DNA from 3 places in the Ideonella lacteola genome. Region 1 is predicted to be linked to each of the others. Evidence: riboswitches for the same ligand, from Rfam matches in the RefSeq annotation. Region 1 holds a riboswitch; each other region holds the start of a gene.
The links. Region 1 has a riboswitch for cyclic di-GMP ahead of AACH06_RS24575 (hypothetical protein). Riboswitches for the same ligand answer to the same signal wherever they lie in the genome.

Region 1 (5,499 bases):
TCAGCCGCCGCCGTGGACGGAGGCCCACGACTTGGATGAACTCCGGCAATCGACCGAGGAGTTTTCGCTGGTCTTGAGGGATCTGGCCGCCTTGCAGGAGCGCATCAAGTTGCTGCAGGAAGAAATCGCCGCCCAGGTGAGCGAGCAAACGAATCGCAGCCTCTTCACGCTGACCATGGTGACCGTTCTGGCGCTGCCCATCAACATCACCGCCGGCTTCTTCGGGATGAACGTCGGCGGCATCCCGCTGTCCGATGCACCGCATGGCTTTTTGGTGATCTTGGTGCTGGTGGCGCTGTTCACCGCGGTGGCGGGGTGGTGGGCCTTCCGGCGCCGTCGGGAGTGATGCCGACACGCGAGCCAGGCGGCCCTTCCAGGGCCGCTACGCGCGGCAGGGTGTCGCCATCCAGCGTGCATCAGGGGCTCGCGGCTCCGTCCACCTGGAACGAACCCACGAGCTCGTGCATCCGATCGGATTGATCCCTCAGCGATTCAGCTGCGGCGGCGGATTGCTCGACAAGGGCCGCGTTCTGCTGGGTGAGCGTGTCCAGTGTTGCGAGTGATGCCTTGACCTGATCCAGGTCGGTCTGTTGACGCTCGGTGATCTGGGCCACTTCGGCCATCTTGGTGGTGGCGACCCTGATGCGCCGCTCAATGTCCTGCATCGATTGCCCCGCGCGGCTCGCGAGGCGGCTGCCTTCGTCGATCCGCTCGACCGAAGAGCCGATGAGGGCCTTGATTTCTTTCGCGGCCTGGGCCGAGCGTTGCGCCAAGCCTCTGACTTCCGTGGCGACGACGGCGAACCCGCGGCCATGCTCGCCAGCGCGGGCTGCCTCGACCGCGGCATTCAAAGCGAGCAGATTCGTCTGGAATGCGATACCGTCGATGACCGTCGTGATCTCGGCAATGCGTTGGGAGCTGGCCTGGATATCGCGCATGGTGGCCACCACGTGGGTGACGACGCGTTCGCCGTCCGAGGCCGCCTGGGCTGCCCCCAGCACGAGGCCGTTCGCCTCAGTCGCCACCCCGGCGCTGAAACGTGCGGCTTCGGTGCAGCGCGCCATGTCGCCGCTGGTGGCCTGCAGGCTGGACGCGGTGCTTTCGGTGCGCTGGCTGAGATCACTGTTGCCCGATGCAATTTCTGCCGACGCATGCGTGATGTGGGCCGATGTCGCGTGAATCTGCGTCACCAAGGCGCGCAGGCGCGTCTGCATTTGATCGACGGAGCCGAGGATGCGACCGAACTCGTCGCCCCTGTCTGCCGGGATGGGGCACGTCAGATCACCTTGGGCGATGCGCTCGGTCGCCTGGACGACCTGCATGACCGGACTGACGATGTGGCGGATCGTTCGCCACAACAACAGGCCAATACCAGCCCACCCGACGATGAGGGCGAGTGCGATGGTGCCGGTGCGCCACCGGAGGGCGTCACGCCGGCTTTCGAGGTCAAGTCGAACCAGGTTCATGGCTTGGTCCGACAGGTTCGACTGAAGCCGCGACGCTTCGGCCAGTGTCTTGCTCATCTGGTCGAGCGGGTAGTTCACGTCCGACGCGGCGGCGGCCAGCATCGATTCGACCTTGTCCCGCTGCGCAGCGAGTTGGGCGAGTACCGGCGTCAGCTGGTCGGTGAGGGCGACATCCGCTCCCATCGCCAACGTCAGGTAGCGTCGCATGTCGTCTGCGCCAGAGCGATAGCGCGATGCAGCACCCGACACCAGGGCGATGTCGTCGACCGCCACGGCGGCGGCCACAGAGCTGAGTTCAGACAGCGCATCACCCACTCGGGGCGCGGCATCGGTGCCCGCCCGGATCAGGTAGAAAGATGCGGTGTGGTTGTCGTTCGCCAGCCCGGTCGATGCGCTGAGCGACTCGATCTGGTCGAAGATGCGGCCCGCCACCTGCGCATGCCCGACCAGCAACTGGCCGGCCGTCGCCTTCCGGCCCTCCGATGGAGTCAGCTTTCTGAACTCGCCGACCAAGAGGGCGAGGTCCTCGTTGGGCAGATTCTGCTGTTCATGGCGCGCGTGAAGTACGTCGACGGCTGCAGCCCAGCGTTCCGCGGCCCGCACGCGCCGCGGCCGCGCGTCGGCGTTGACGTTCGAGGCCGTAGCTTCCAGCCGATGGTCTTGAAGGGCATTGAGGGCCACCTGCCAGTGGCGCTGAAGGTCCAGCGCGTTGCGTTCACGGGTCACCCGCTCCATGCGATCGAACGTATCGGCCACCACGAAGGCGGTGGGGACCGCCGCCAGCAAGAAGCAAAGCCCTGCCATGACGAGGAGTCGATGACGAACACTCATGGTGCGTGGGGTGTGGTGACCGGACATGGCATACCTGACGAGGGACCGAGACGGAGGTTGCATGGCTGGCGTGTCCTGCGGGCATGCGCCGACATCTCAGCTCGCCTCAGTATCGGAATGGCCCGGAACCGGTTTCAGCTGGAATGGAGGGCGATTCGAGGCGTTGTTGACAGCTGCAATGTCACAAAACTGTCGCAATTCGCGGCGGGGCATCGAGGACATCGGGGCCGCGACCGCAGAACCCTTCACGCGACAGCATCGGGCGACGCCAACCCACAGGGCCAGGGCGTGTTCACACGGCGCATCAGGGCGCCGTAGAGTGAACAGGCCCTAAGAAGTTGGCGTCCATGAGATGAGGCCCCGATTGACCATGGTGGCCAAGGCGGAGTGGTCGACCCCCATGTCGCGCGCCGCGTCGCTCAGATCTCGCAGTGTCTTTCGACCGTCCAGCAGTTGGAGGAACTGCCGATGCGAACGGGGAATGAGCATGCCCGCGCTGAGCGCGGTGCTGGCCAGCTTGGTTGGGCGAAGCACGACATCCATGTGCATGAGATTTCTCCTGCGGAGGTGTCGATGGGAGCGTTCACGCGACGCCACGACCATCGTTGGGCAGCCCCGCTGACTTTGCGCCGTGGCGCCTGAGTCCGGTGGCTTTGCGTCCCCGCCTTCCGACGGGTTTGCCATTTCGCTCGATGCGGCTTCACTTGTAGAAGCATCGCGGATGCTTTCAGGCCAACAAGACAGGCGTGTGACAAGCGGGTTGTCGTGCCCCAAGGTGTGTCGCAGTGCCTGCGATGGATCGACGCCGTTCCCCGATGGCCGGTGGCGATTGCGGTCACGTCGCCTCCATGGCGTTCAGCGGGGGGGCCGCATCGTCGGTGCCGATGGCTTGGTCTCGGTGTCACTGGGGCTTCATCGCGGCCGCCTATGGTGTTGCCAGGGCACCAAGGGGGCGGCAGCATGGCGGCAACGACGATTTCACTGACGGGGCCGGATCAGTGGGCAGGCGCGCAGCACGCAGCGCCAAAGAGCGTGCCGGCCGGGTACCACGATCGGGTGGCGCTGTACTTCGTGGCCTCCCCGTTGCAGTACCTGGCTGCGCTTGAGATTGCCGAGTCTTTCGAGGTGGGGGCCCGGCAGGTCCTCGTGTGGTACCAGCCAGGCATTCAGTCGATTGTTCGCGACGCCCATTGGGATGCTTCGATGTACATGCCCTGGCCTCGGCATCGCCCAATGCCAGGGCCCTTTGGGCGCCTGCGTCGGCTGCGCGACAACATCCGCCAAGTGGCCGCCACGGTGGGCGCCGCTCGGGAACTGCATATCCACAGTGCCGTGTTCGACACCGAAGCCATCAACTACTTCCTCAACGCCTTGCCTGCTTTGACGGGGGCGGAGGTGACACGCGGCCGGATATTGCCGGATGGCTTGATCAATGTGATGCGGTATCCCCTGTCGCCTGGCAAGCAGGCAGCGATGCGAATGCGTTCGCTGCGGCAATTGATAGCGCCAGAGCTTCGCTACAGCCGATTCAGCGGCGATCGGATCGGCAGCGAGGCGCCGTTCTGCGACCGGATCTATGTGCTGCCTGGCCTGCCGCATGACTACCCGGCGCACAAGGTGGTGACACTGCGTCCCCCGCCCATGGCCGCCGGCCGATCGACCTTGCCGTGCCGCCCATCAGAGAACAGACCGAAGCGGGCGCTGGTGGTGGGACAACCGCTGGTGGGCGCCGGTCTTCTGGCCGCGAGCGACTTGCCCAAGGTGTCTCAGACGCTGCGCCAGTGGTTGCATGCCAGCGGCATCGATGAGGTGATCTACAAGGCGCATCCCAAGGACCAGCATCGGGAACTGTCGATGCTCGGCGATCAGGTGGTGGAGCTGGATGTGCCGCTGGAATCGTGGCTTCCGGGAGAGCATTTCGACGCCGTCGTCGGCGTTCGATCGACGGTGCTGGTGTTGGCGCGCCAGATGTACGGCGCCCAGACGACGGTTCGCTCGTTCGGCTGGAACTGCGTCCGGTTCAAATCGCATGAGGAACGCGTTGCGATGTATCGCGCGTTCGTGGCTGCGGGAGTCGAGATAGATGGCGAACACTGAGGCGTGTCAGACCAGACTGCCGGTGGTGTGCATGGCCGTGGGCGAGATGGGCGGTCTTGCCGATCTCTATGTCACGCGTCTGCACGCCATGCTGGCGCGCCACTGTCCCGTGCCGCTTCGGCTCTATTGCTATACCGACCGGCCGCGCGCCTTGGATCACTCGATCGAACAGCGTCGTTGCGACGGGTGGAATGAGTTGCGCAGAGACGGCATGCGCCCCACGACGCTGAAGCTGGGTCTCTTCAATCCCGACTATGTGGAGTTCGATCGATTTCTCTATCTCGACCTGACGCTGGTCATACGGGCGGGGATGTCTCACCTTCTCGCCGAGGCCGCAGGAACGTCGCACTCTTTGATCGCCGTCCGGGATTGGCACCACGAAGGGCTCAATTCCAGCGTGATGGGGATTCGTCGCGGCGCACTCACCGCGATCTATGAATCGTTCGCACGGGGGGAACACTACCCGCAGCGTGTACCGGGCGACCAGGACTTCATCAATGCAGCTGCCGCCGCCCACGGCCTGGCCGCGCAGCTTGGCACGTTTTCTTCCGGCACGGTCGAAAGCTTCAAAAGGCTGATGCGGCTTGCACGCCGTCGCCCGCTTGAAGCCCGCCGGGCGCTGCAGGCGAGCACCGTGGTGAAGTTCCACGGTGCTCCGCGGGTGCACGACCTGTTTGATCCCTGGCGGTATGGCTTCAGGGTTCGACTCAAAGAGCTGGCCCATGGCCGCTGGAGCCCCGCGCTGCCGGTGAACGATCTTCGCGAGGCTTGGTTGGTCGGTGCGGAGCCAGGGGTCAGTCGCTTGTGCAGACCCAGTTCTGCGCTCGCTCTACGTCGCCCGTTCCTGCGTACCGGGCCACCTGCGGGTACGGGCACAGTGGGCGCGTGCGATCAGCCGCCCAGTTGGCCGGCACATCCGCATTGACGCCGCCGAGGTTGCCGGGGCCGCGCGCGCTGGCCACGAGCGACTGCGGGGCGATGCCCTGTTCCACCCACGCCACCAGCGGTGAGAGGAAATCGACCTGGTCGGTTGATGGGCCGCCGGCGCAATGGCCCATGCCTGGGATGGGGTAGAGCCGCGCGACATCCGAAGGCTTGCCGGCGC
Region 2 (5,499 bases), on a different contig from region 1:
CTAGAAGGGGCGCAGACGCTGCTGCGGGCACGCTTGGTTGAGAACGTGGCCCGCGTGGGTGTCGTATGAGACCGGTTGCCTTGATTTGAGGCAACCTGCTTCATTGCCGCTTGAATCAAGGCCTTGCAGTCGCCTCGCACCACTTGTCCACAGGCTTGTGCAACGAAACGGTGAACAAGGCCGCCGGGACAATAGGCGTATGAGGCGCATATAGATAGGAAAGTCGACGCCAGATGCCACCGCATCGGCTGCCTTCGACGTGCCGCAAGCCGGGAAGCACCTCTTCCGCTGATGCCGACCGCACTCCAATTCGGCCACGGCCTCTCAATCGTTGCCGTCATGCGTTTCGATTGTTAGCTGAGCGCCCATCGTCGCGATGAACTCGGTGACGGACATCGGCCTTCCAATGGCGAAGCCTTGTGCATAGTCGCAGCCGATCTCTCGCAGCAGGTTGACTTCAGCCGCGGTCTCCGCGCCTTCCGCCGTTACCGCTAAGCCCATGCCATGAGCCATGCGCACGATGGCAGACAGCATCTCCTGGCGACCCGCATCGCGGTCGGCACCACTGACGAAACTGCGATCAATCTTCAATTCGTTCGCAGGCAATCGGCGCAGGTAGGCCAAAGACGACTGACCGGTGCCGAAGTCGTCGATCGACACGCCCACGCCGAGATCGCGCAAGGCAGCCAGGCGACCGATGGGCTCGGTACCCGTGTCGAGCAGCCCGCTCTCGGTGATTTCGATCCGCAGCCGATCCGGGGTCAAAGAGTGCTCCGACAGAAGAGTTTGAATCATGCTGACGAAGGAGGGGTCGCGCAGATCGTAGGTCGACACATTGACTGCCAACTGAATGCTCGGAAGATGTCGAGACAAGAGTTCGGCGCACTGCGAAAGCATGCAGCGTGTCACGTCCACAATTCGCCCGGTGCTCTCGGCAAAGGGAATGAACTCGGCAGGCGGAATCCAGCCTCGCGTGGGATGACGCCATCTGACGAGTGCCTCGGCGCTGGCGATGGTGTTGCTTCGCAGGCAAAGCTTAGGTTGCAGAAACGGTACCAGTTCGCCGCGTTCGATCGCCTGCTGCAGTTCGGAGAGGAGACTCAAGTGGTCCAGCCTGGCAGCCTCAATCGACGGGCTGTATGCCGCGATGGGAGCGCGAGTCCGCTTGGCCTCGTACAGGGCTTGCTCGGCGCGGCGAATCAGTTCTGGAAGCGTCTCGCCATGCACCGAGCAGATGGCAAAACCAAGTGTCACAGCGAGATCCATGGCATGGCCGTTCCAGGTGAGGCTTTGATCCATGGCCGCCCTGTAGGCTTTGGCACGTTCGGCGGCTGTCTCATGCCCTTTGAGCGGCAAGATAGCCACGAAGGTGCCCCCACCTAGCCTGGCCGCGGTGCCGGCGGGCGCCGCGAGCGCCTGGGCACGCTTGGCCACATGCTTGATCGCTTCGTCTCCGGCGTCAAAACCCAATAACGAGTTGATTGACTTGAGGCGCTCGATGTCGAAGCAGACCAGCACGGTGCGCGACTGACCCGCGGCGGTTTCACGGACCGCCGCCGACTGCATCTCGATGAACCGGTCGCGCTGCAGCAACCCTGTCAGCGGATCGATCTCGATCAGTTCTCTGAGCGCAGCTTCTCGCTGCCTCACGGCACGCGCCAGTTGGTTAAAGGCCTGTCCTATGTCGCCGACTTCGTTTGGTGGACTCTCGGCCAACAGTTGGTCATAGTTGCCCCGGCTGAGTTGACGCGCCGCCCGTGCGACCGCTCTGAGGGGCTTTGCGACACCCCGATAGACCCAAATCGTCAGCGCGAGCGCGAGAAGCCCGCCGACACTCCCCAGGCCCAGTAGAACGGTGCGATCGCGGGCGAGCATTTGATCGAGCTCCGAAAGCCGCTCACTGAGCCGGTCCCTCTCGGTTTCATCGAGGTTCTGGGTCGCGGAGATCAGCATCGACAGTTCAACGTCAACGCGGTCGATGATGGACAGCTTGGCGGCCACGTGGTCGTCCGCTTCAATCAGCTCGGCCGTTTCACGGTACGCGCTGCGATACCGCTGCAGACAGTCCAGCATCAGCGAAAACCCAGGATGTCGATCACCGCGCTCCAAGAGTCGGGCGAGCAGTGCCATCGAACTGTCCAGGCGTCGATGAGCGGCATCGATCTCTGCGTAGACTTGGGGGCGTAGCTCCCGAGGTGCGGCGAGCAGAACGATGAGCTTGCGCGCTCCGTCGTTTGCCTCTTCGTTGACGTTCGAAGTCAGCCACAGCCGCTCGAGATCGGCTGAGCGTAGCGCCGCGATCGTGGCTGACATTTGGCGCACGTGATGCAACGCGAGGCCGGCTGAGGCAACCAGCAGCGCAAACATGACCGTCACCGACAGTGTGAGCCGTCGTGAGAGACTGGGCCTGACCCTCAGCATGGCTCAGGCCGTCATGCACCTGAAGCCACTGCCGCGCATTTGCTGGGCGCAACGGCGAAACCAGCCGAGCCTATGGGCTTGGGTGGTTGCCACGGGAGTGCCCGTGTCTGGCGCGCTTGGCAACCCAACGTGCCGGCGCCCGGCGCATCCCCCATACCGAAGATCGGAGCCAGCGCAGCGGACGCAACCAAGGCCACGCTGATGCCGAGGAGGGTCCACGGCGATATGTCCGTCCCCTGTCGTTCCCTGCGACCGGGCACTTGAACCAAACAGCGGATCACGGCTAACCTCGCATTCTGTGAGATGCAAAGGTTGCTGTTCAACTGGGTTCAACCTTGTTGAGTAGCCCCGCTAGCTTGGCGCTCTGCGCTGTAGCCCGGTAGCTTTGCGTCGCCGACTTTCGCGCGGCTTTGCCCTTCGCAGATGTGTCCGGCCGGCGATTGCCGGCACCTAGAGTTACTGTCGCTGCCGCAGATGACGAATCTGTGACCTCGCGCCACAGCTGAGGCGGCGCGCGTGCATTCGCTCACGGCCCCGTATGAAACGCAAGAGCACCGCAGGCAACCATATACCTGTTGAACTCAGCTCTGCATGCCAACACCGCCCGCCAAGCGGCACAGTAATCTAGCGATCCGAGGGCTGACGCGCAGAGGGTATCGAAAAGGGTCATCTTCGATGACGAAGATCGTCGGGTGAAGCTGGGATCAAGGTTTCCGGGCCCCAGATTGGTGTGCGATCCAGGCGATAGCTGCCATGTGCCCGGCAGAGACGGCCTCGGCTTCTGTGGCGAAGTCATCGAAGTCGGGCCATACCTCCTCGACCTGTCCATCGCTTTGCCGGGTCAGCCGCGCGCACGCAACGAACCGGCCAGCGGGCATTGGCTGGGGCGTTGGGTCGATGTCGTAGCCGCCAAAGGTCTGTTTGCTCGCCACGGGTCCGCTCCATAGGCCTAACTTGGGAACGTAAGCCTGCCCGATCTGAGTCAGCCCGACAACGCCTGTTGGCGGTGGGGCGGCGCCAGAGTGTCTTTTCAGTTGATTCGCAACTCGCTAATATGACAAAGTGATGACAGTTAGCACATCGTGACATGCTTACAGCGAGCTTGCCCACACGCGCAGAAATTTTCGAGGACTCAGCCGTTTACCAGCGTACGACACGAGGTCAGCGCGCGCTTTTGGCCAGCCGCGCGAGGAGCGACACGGTAGACACGCGTCTACTGGCACGATTCAACGGCTATACCGACCTGAGGCGCCTGATTGACTTGTCGCCTGAGTCTGCTGTCGAGATCGTGGCCGCCATTGAGGGACTACTTCGGGATGGCCTCATCGAGCCGGTGAAATCCGAGCACAGGTAGTAGCCCAGTCATAGGTACAGCGGGCAGCCTTCGTCGGCATTGTCTTGGCGCGTATTCCGAGTGTCCATGAGCACCCGTTCCGGTTCGAACTGATCAGCCGCATCAATGGCTTCCTGTCAGTCGTACCGGCAAGCTGCGCATAGTGCCTCGTCCATCTCGACGCAAGCCCGACCTAGCTCCGTCTACAGGCGCTGACTGCACGGGATAGGGTTTGCAAGTGCGGGAGCCTGCGTTGATGCAGCGTCACGGCATCCCGCCCAGCGTTGTCTACGATAGGAAGAACCATCTACGGTCGTCGTTCGCTTGGGCGCAACGCCCCTTCGCGCCGGCCGCACACCACCTTGTTTGACCAGCGGCTTCGCGTACTTACAGACCGACAAGGAAACGCTGGATTTGGACAGCCACCAAGTGGTGGGTTGACGCCGCAGTCGCACCTGCAGATTGGGTTGGACGAGGACGCGCTATGTCGCCCGGACAGTCACACCTAGTGGTTTGAGACGAAGTTGTCCCGCCCAGGCACGCACGAGTCGGCGAGACTGCTCTCGCCCTTGCACTTAGTAAAGCTGGCAGATTTTCGGGCGACGTGAGTCGCGACTCGCGCGAACAACTCTTCCGAAGGGCGACTATTGCCTGGCTCGGGCTGATTGTATCGACCGGCGACGACGACGACCACGAGATCAAGACTCGGGACCACGTACAGACGCTGGCCGCCGTTTCCAAAGGCACCTGCCCAGTCCAGCAGCCGGCCCTCTGCCTCAATTCTGCCTGTACGCCACTGGTAGCCATAGCCCCAGTTTCGCTCCGCAGGCAAATGGCTCGCCAAGGCGTCGCGCAGGTACGCGCCGGAGACGATCTGCCGGCCCGCCCACCGGCCCCCATTGAGCACCAGCCGTCCAATCTTTGCCAGATCGGCTGGCCTCAGCCGCATACCCGCATGAGCCATCACTTGCTTGCTCCGACCGGCGCGCCACTCGAGTGCAGATATACCGAGAGGTTCGAAAAGCGCTTGACGGGCAAATTCCACGAGGGACATTCCGGTGGCTGCTTCGACTATCGCAGAAAGCAGCACCGTACAGCCACTGTTGTAGCGATACTCGGTGCCTGGCGGCCGCCCAACATCGCGGCTCAGTACGTACCCAACCATGTCGTTCGACAGTTCCATTCGAGTCTCGTCGCTGAACAGGGAGACCGCAGCGGACTCCGACCACTGAAGCCCCGCGCTCATCGTAAGCAAGTGGCGGACCGTCAGGCGACGTTTTTGCTGAGTGAATAGCGCGTCTCGATCTGGCAACAGTTGGTGCAACGGGGTGTCCAGCGATGGAATCAAGCCGCGATCGAGCGCGATTCCGACCAGCAGACTCACCACGCTTTTGCTGATCGATCTCATGTCGTGCAAGGTCAGCGCGTCAAACGTCTGCCTGTGAGACCACCAGTCTCCAAGCGGCTGGTCATCGGCTGCAAAATACCGCTGCAAGACAATGGCACCGCCATACTCAATCACGACACCGTGCAGTGAGCTCGCTTCGGCATCTGTAGAGGTGATCAAGCAGTCCCAGCCCAATGACAGGCTCACGCCGGAATCTTCCGCGCCCCCAGAACAGCCTTCGCCAGCAGCGCAGACGGTAGAGGCGAACGCCACAAATATTGCGACAGCGCCGCGACGCCAGTTGTGCATGCTCATGTTGGAGCGCGTCATTTCCTCCATTACTTCATCTTACGTCCTC
Region 3 (5,499 bases), on a different contig from region 1:
AGGTGGGGCGGTGCAACCGGTCTTTCATGCGTCCGGCCACGATGCCGACCACGCCTTCGTGGAAATCCGGGTCGAACAGCACCACGGCGGGTGGCGGCGTGCCTTCGGGCATCAGGTTGTCCAGCAAGGCCTCGGCTTGCTCGCGCATGCCGGCCTCGACATCACGCCGTTCGCGGTTGATGGCGTCGAGTTGGCGCGCCAGCTCGGTGGCGCGCTCGGCGTCGTCGGTGGTCAGGCACTCGATCCCCAGCGTCATGTCCGACAGCCGGCCCGTCGCGTTGATGCGCGGGCCGAGAGCAAAGCCGAAATCGAAGGCAGAGGCGGTCTCGGTGCGGCGCGAGGCCGCGGCGAAGAGGGCCGCCACGCCAGGCTGCATGCGGCCCGCGCGGATGCGCTTGAGGCCCTGCGCGACGAGCCGCCGGTTGTTGGGATCGAGCTTGACGACATCGGCCACCGTGCCCAGCGCCACCAGATCGAGCAGCGCGTCCAGCCGCGGCTGGCTGGCGGCGTCGAAGCGGCCACGCTGGCGCAATTCGGCGCGCAGCGCGAGCAGCGTGTAGAACATCACCCCGACACCCGCCAGCGACTTGCTGCCGAACGCGCACTCTGGCTGATTCGGGTTGACGATCACGTCGGCCTCCGGCAACTGCACGGCGCCATCGACCAGTGCAGGCAGGTGATGGTCGGTGACGACCACCCGCATGCCGACGGAGCGCGCATGGGCCACCCCCGCGTGGCTGGCAATGCCGTTGTCGACCGTGATCAGCACGTCCGGCTGTTGTGCCCGGGCGAGGTCGACGATGGTGGGCGTGAGGCCATAGCCATGCACCTGGCGGTCCGGCACGATGTAGCTGAGCGTGCCGGGGGCCGCGCCCAGCATCGCCAGGCCGCGCAGCGCCACGGCGCAGGCGGTGGCGCCGTCGCAGTCGTAGTCCGCCACCACGCACATGCGCTGGCCTTGCTCGATGGCGTCGGCCAGCAGTTGCGCGGCCTCGCTGCTGCCGCGAAGCTGGGTCGGCGGCAGCAGCTGGGCCAGGCCGTCCTCCAGCTCGGTGGCACTCTTGACGCCGCGCGCTGCAAACAGGCGAGCGAGCAAGGGGTGCACGCCGCTTTGCTCCAGTGCGAAGACCGTGCGCGGCGGCGCATCACGCAGCGTGAGTCGGGGTGTGACCATGGTGTGAAGAGCGGGGGTCAGAGATGGGCGAGCCAGGGCGCGACATCTTCGCGCCGGGGGGCCAGCAGGCCGCGGCGCCACCAGGGGCGCTCGGCCGGCGAGAAGGTCTGTGCGTGGCGCTCGCCGCACAGGGTGATCTGCACGGGCTGGCCTGCTTCGGCCTGCCGCAGCGCTTCGGCAACCGGGCCGGCGTCGAGTGCCGCCCAGGCCTCGGCCCAACTCGTCCAGTCTTCGGCCAGCGCGGGGCCGCGCAGGCGGTCGTCCATCCGAACGGCCGCGTCCGTCGCGGTGCCCGGCTCGGCGGGCGTCGCCCCGGTGCCGCTCAACCAGAACGAATTGACAGGCAGCAGGCCTTCGGCCTCGCGCGCTTCGTTCAGGGGGTGCTGATGCAGCAGCATCTGCGCTTCGGCCTGCAGGCGGCGCACCAGGCGAGCGCCGGCGTGGCTGCCGAGCCAGAGATCGACATTGCGGCCGATCACCCGGTCGAGCGATGCGCTGGGCAGGGTGGCCAGGCTGGGGTGGCGCGCGTACCAGCGCGAGGGCGCGCCCCACAGCAACTGCCAGCCGTCGTCGGCAAACAGCGGGCTCAACTGGTCGAACAGAAGGCGTGACAGCGCGTTGTCCAGCCCCAGTGCGGCAGGATCGGCGAGCGATATCTGCTCGGTGCCCACATGCCAGTGGGCGGGGCTCAACAACGCCCAACCCTGGTCGTCCGCCTGCACGGTCAGGCCGTCACGCCGCGCTGACCGGGCCGCGAACGGCAACAGGCCGTCTTCGCCCACGGGCCAGCCCCAGGCACGCGCCAGCACGCGTTCGTGCGGCGGATTCAGGCTGAGCTCATCGCCCTCGTCGCGATGCGAGGGCGTCAGCCGCGCCAGCAGGCGTTCCAGGTGGGGCCATTGAAGGGTGGAGAGGGCCTGGCCCGCGGCGGGCGACAGGGCGGCGGCAAAGGGAAGCACCAAGTGCATCCGTGAATTATCGGTGTCTGCTGTGTCGAGGCGGCGCCATCACCCGTGAAGGGGGGATGCGCATCCATTTGCATTCCGATACATTTGTCCGCAGATCAGCCATGACCAGGGCACACCCGCGCGAAAGCCGGGGTCGCAAAGCCACCGATCCACACGGCTCGCCACCCGGCGGGCCGCGGACAGCGGGGTTGCCATGCGCCAGAGGCGTGGACCGGTAACGGTGCCACGTTCTTGACCGCCTTCTCGCGGTTCGTACGGCCCCCTTTCGGCAGCACAGACCCCGCGGCGCGCAGGTCAGCCCTGCCACGACGACAGGGAGTTGCGGATGCGTCTCGAGCAGGCGGAGGCTTCGGGCATCGGGCGCCGACCGAGTGTTTCGCTCGGAACGGCCAGCGCGGTGCCGTCGGCCGCGCGCTGTCCGATCGCCGCCGGGGTGCTGGTGCCTTTTGTCGTGGTCATGGTCGTGCTGCTCGGCCTGTGCATGGGCGGCTATCAGATGCTGTCGGCGGTGCGCGCCTTCGTCGGCGGTGAAAGCCACTGGTCCAAGGGCCGAGGCGCGGCGATGGCGCAGTTGCGGCTGTATGCCGCGACCGGCTCACCGGCGGCCTACCGGGGCTTCGAGCAGGCCCTCGATGCCCCTTTGGGCGACCGCGAGGCGCGATGGGCCATGGAGGCCGACGAGCCAGACCTTGAACGGGCCCGGGCAGGCCTGCTGCGCGGTGGCAACCACGCCGACGATGTCGACAGCCTGATCTGGCTCTACCGTGCCTTTGGCGACACCTTTTTGCTGCGCGATGCGGTGCGGGCTTGGCGCGAAGGCGACGCGCTCATCGACGAGTTGCAAGCGGTGGGTGAGGACGTGCGTTCGCGACTGGATCGCGGCGGGCGATTCGGCGATGCCGAGCTGGCTCGCCTGGACGTGGTGCTCGACCAGTTGGAGGGCCGCCTGCTGCAACAGGAGACGCGCTTTTCCGAAGCGCTCGGAGTCGCCTCTCGGGGCACGCAGCGGGGCTTTCAACTGACGCTGGTCGCCCTCACGCTGGCGCTGGGCATGGCCGTCGTCTTGCCGGCTCGGCGCACCCTGCAGCGCAACGAGCGGCAAAGGCGCCAATGGTTAGAGGCGCACCAGCGCTGGTCGATGGCGGCCGAAGTGGCCGGCATCGGCCTGTTCGAATGGCGAGCTGCCGACGATCTGTACCGATTGGACGCGCGATGCTGTGCGCTGTTCGGCCTGGACGCGGGTGATGGGGGCCGCTCGCTCGAACGGCACCAACTGAGAAGAACGCTGCTGGACGAGGACATTCCAGCGATGCGGCTGGCACTGGATCGCGCGCGTCTCGACGCGCTGCCGTTTCGCTTTCGATGCCGGGTGAAGCATCCGGACGGTGACATTCGCCACCTGGAGACGGTGGGCTACGAGCAGCGCAATGACGCGGGGCGGGTGCAGCGTGTGGTGGGGGTGGTGCACGATGTCAGCGAAGACGAAGAGCGCACGCAGCGAAGCATCGAGGTGGCCGCGGCCGAGCGAGCGGCCCGGGCGCGCATGGCGTTCCTCTCCCGTCTCAGCCACGAATTGCGGACACCGCTGAACGCTGTGCTGGGGTTCTCGCAGTTGATGCTCACCGAAGAGCGCGAGCCCTTGAGCGCCAGCGCTGCCGAGCGCATGCAGCACATCGTTTCAGCGGGGCAGCATTTGCTTCGGCTGGTTGACGATGTGCTCGACGTGACCCGCATCGACAGCGGCCAGTTCAGTGTGCAGAGCGAGCCGGTGGGCCTCGCGGCGCTGTGGGAGTCGGCGGTGAAACAAGTCGAGCCCTGGCGGGAGGCCATGGGGGTCACCATCGAAACGGCTTGGCCGGATGACGCGCTGTGGGTTCGCGCTGACGCCAAGCGGCTGGAACAAGTGCTGGTGAACCTGCTGCGCAATGGATGCCAATACAACCGCGCGGGTGGCAGGCTGGTGGTGGCAGCCCGGGCCGTGGGCGATCAGCTCTGGATCGACTTCAGCGATGAAGGCGAAGGTCTGTCCGCCAGCGAGATCCAGCAGCTGTTCCAGCCGTTTCAACGTCTGCCGCGCCACTCGCGGGTGCCAGGCACCGGGCTGGGCCTGGTGATCGTCAAGCTGTTGATGGCGCAGATGGGCGGGCAGATCGTTGTTCGGAGCCAGCCTGGCCAGGGCAGCACCTTCAGCATCGGCCTGGCGCGGTGTGACGAACTGGGCCTGTGGTGAAGCTTCACGACTGAGGCGTGTTCCGCATCGGCCTCGGGTGGCCCAGCGTCTCTTTGAACGCGGCGCCTTCCTGGGCGACGTCCAGTTGCACGCGCAGCGAATACATCCGTGCTTCCACCTCTGATTTCTGCACGCGGTCGCGGATGCGCAGATGCTCGCGCAACGAGGCCACGGCGGCGTGCCAATGCAGGCGCGCCTCGTGCAGTGCAGCGGCTTCCAGGTGCGCTGCGGCCAGCTCTCGCAGTTGTTGGCTCTGCTCCAACAGCTCGATGGACAGCGCCAGCGCAGTCGACGCACTGCGGTGGTTGTTTTGCAGGCGATCGAGGCGCGCCAGGCGCCACAGAAGCATGCCCCGGTCCGGCCCGGATTTGGCCGCCTCGGCCGCCTGGATACCGCCCAGCAGCGCGACCCGCGCATCCTCCAACTGCCCCAACTGCCAATACGCATCGCCGATGAACTGGGCATTCCGGGCCAGTGACACGAGATGACCCGCAGCGCGGTCACGCTCCGCGTATTCGCGGTAGGTCACCAGCATCTCATGGACCTGGGCATGATCGAACCCGTCGGGCTGCTCGAATGCCAGTTGGAGCCGCGTCGACAGCAGGTTCTGCATCACGATCCGGTGGCGGGTGGGCTCCTTGGCGGAATCCAGGTGCTGCAGCGATTGCTCGAAAGCTGCGGCAGCCTCTGGCAACTGGCCGCAGGCCCAGAGCGTCGACCCGGAATAGGAGAAAAACAGCGCGGTGTAGAGGCTGCCGGCTTCCATGGCCGGCAACAGCCGCTTGCCGACATTCAAGATCTCGAACGCCTTGGGCGCATCGCCGACACACGCGAGCGCCAGCGCAAGCAGGCCGCAGGTGTACAGGCGGGTGGGAGGCTGGTCGAAGAACTCGAACCAGTTCAGCGCGCGGAACCCGGCCTCCACCGCGTCTCGGGCTCGCCCTGAGCTCTGGTGGCCCCGCAGGATGAGGAAGTCGCACTGCCCCAGCCGTTCGACGTTGGCGGTGGCCAACCAATGGGGCCGGTGGCGCGCGCACAGTGCCATGGATTCACTGAAACGGCCCTCGTTGGCCAGGCTCATGGCCTGCGCGATCGGGTCTTCGTCGCCGTCGGCCTCTTCTCCGGGC

Region 2: another riboswitch for cyclic di-GMP. It lies ahead of AACH06_RS28990 (putative bifunctional diguanylate cyclase/phosphodiesterase); the one in region 1 lies ahead of AACH06_RS24575 (hypothetical protein).
Region 3: another riboswitch for cyclic di-GMP. It lies ahead of AACH06_RS19335 (sensor histidine kinase); the one in region 1 lies ahead of AACH06_RS24575 (hypothetical protein).

What each region holds. Positions count from the first base shown of each region.
Region 1 covers NZ_JBBUTG010000024.1:8,075-13,573, reverse strand. Annotated here, with positions in the region: gene AACH06_RS24585 (transporter) at 1-346, shown strand, start outside; gene AACH06_RS24580 (methyl-accepting chemotaxis protein) at 417-2,297, opposite strand; gene AACH06_RS24575 (hypothetical protein) at 2,628-2,846, opposite strand; cyclic di-GMP riboswitch class I at 2,903-2,989, opposite strand; gene AACH06_RS24570 (polysialyltransferase family glycosyltransferase) at 3,258-4,394, shown strand; gene AACH06_RS24565 (tannase/feruloyl esterase family alpha/beta hydrolase) at 5,189-5,499, opposite strand, start outside.
Region 2 covers NZ_JBBUTG010000038.1:17,293-22,791, reverse strand. Annotated here, with positions in the region: gene AACH06_RS28995 (hypothetical protein) at 1-69, shown strand, start outside; gene AACH06_RS28990 (putative bifunctional diguanylate cyclase/phosphodiesterase) at 325-2,367, opposite strand; cyclic di-GMP riboswitch class I at 2,760-2,846, opposite strand; gene AACH06_RS28985 (serine hydrolase domain-containing protein) at 4,260-5,471, opposite strand.
Region 3 covers NZ_JBBUTG010000013.1:82,713-88,211, reverse strand. Annotated here, with positions in the region: gene recJ (single-stranded-DNA-specific exonuclease RecJ) at 1-1,174, opposite strand, end outside; gene AACH06_RS19340 (hypothetical protein) at 1,192-2,142, opposite strand; cyclic di-GMP riboswitch class I at 2,242-2,338, shown strand; gene AACH06_RS19335 (sensor histidine kinase) at 2,468-4,372, shown strand; gene AACH06_RS19330 (hypothetical protein) at 4,377-5,499, opposite strand, start outside.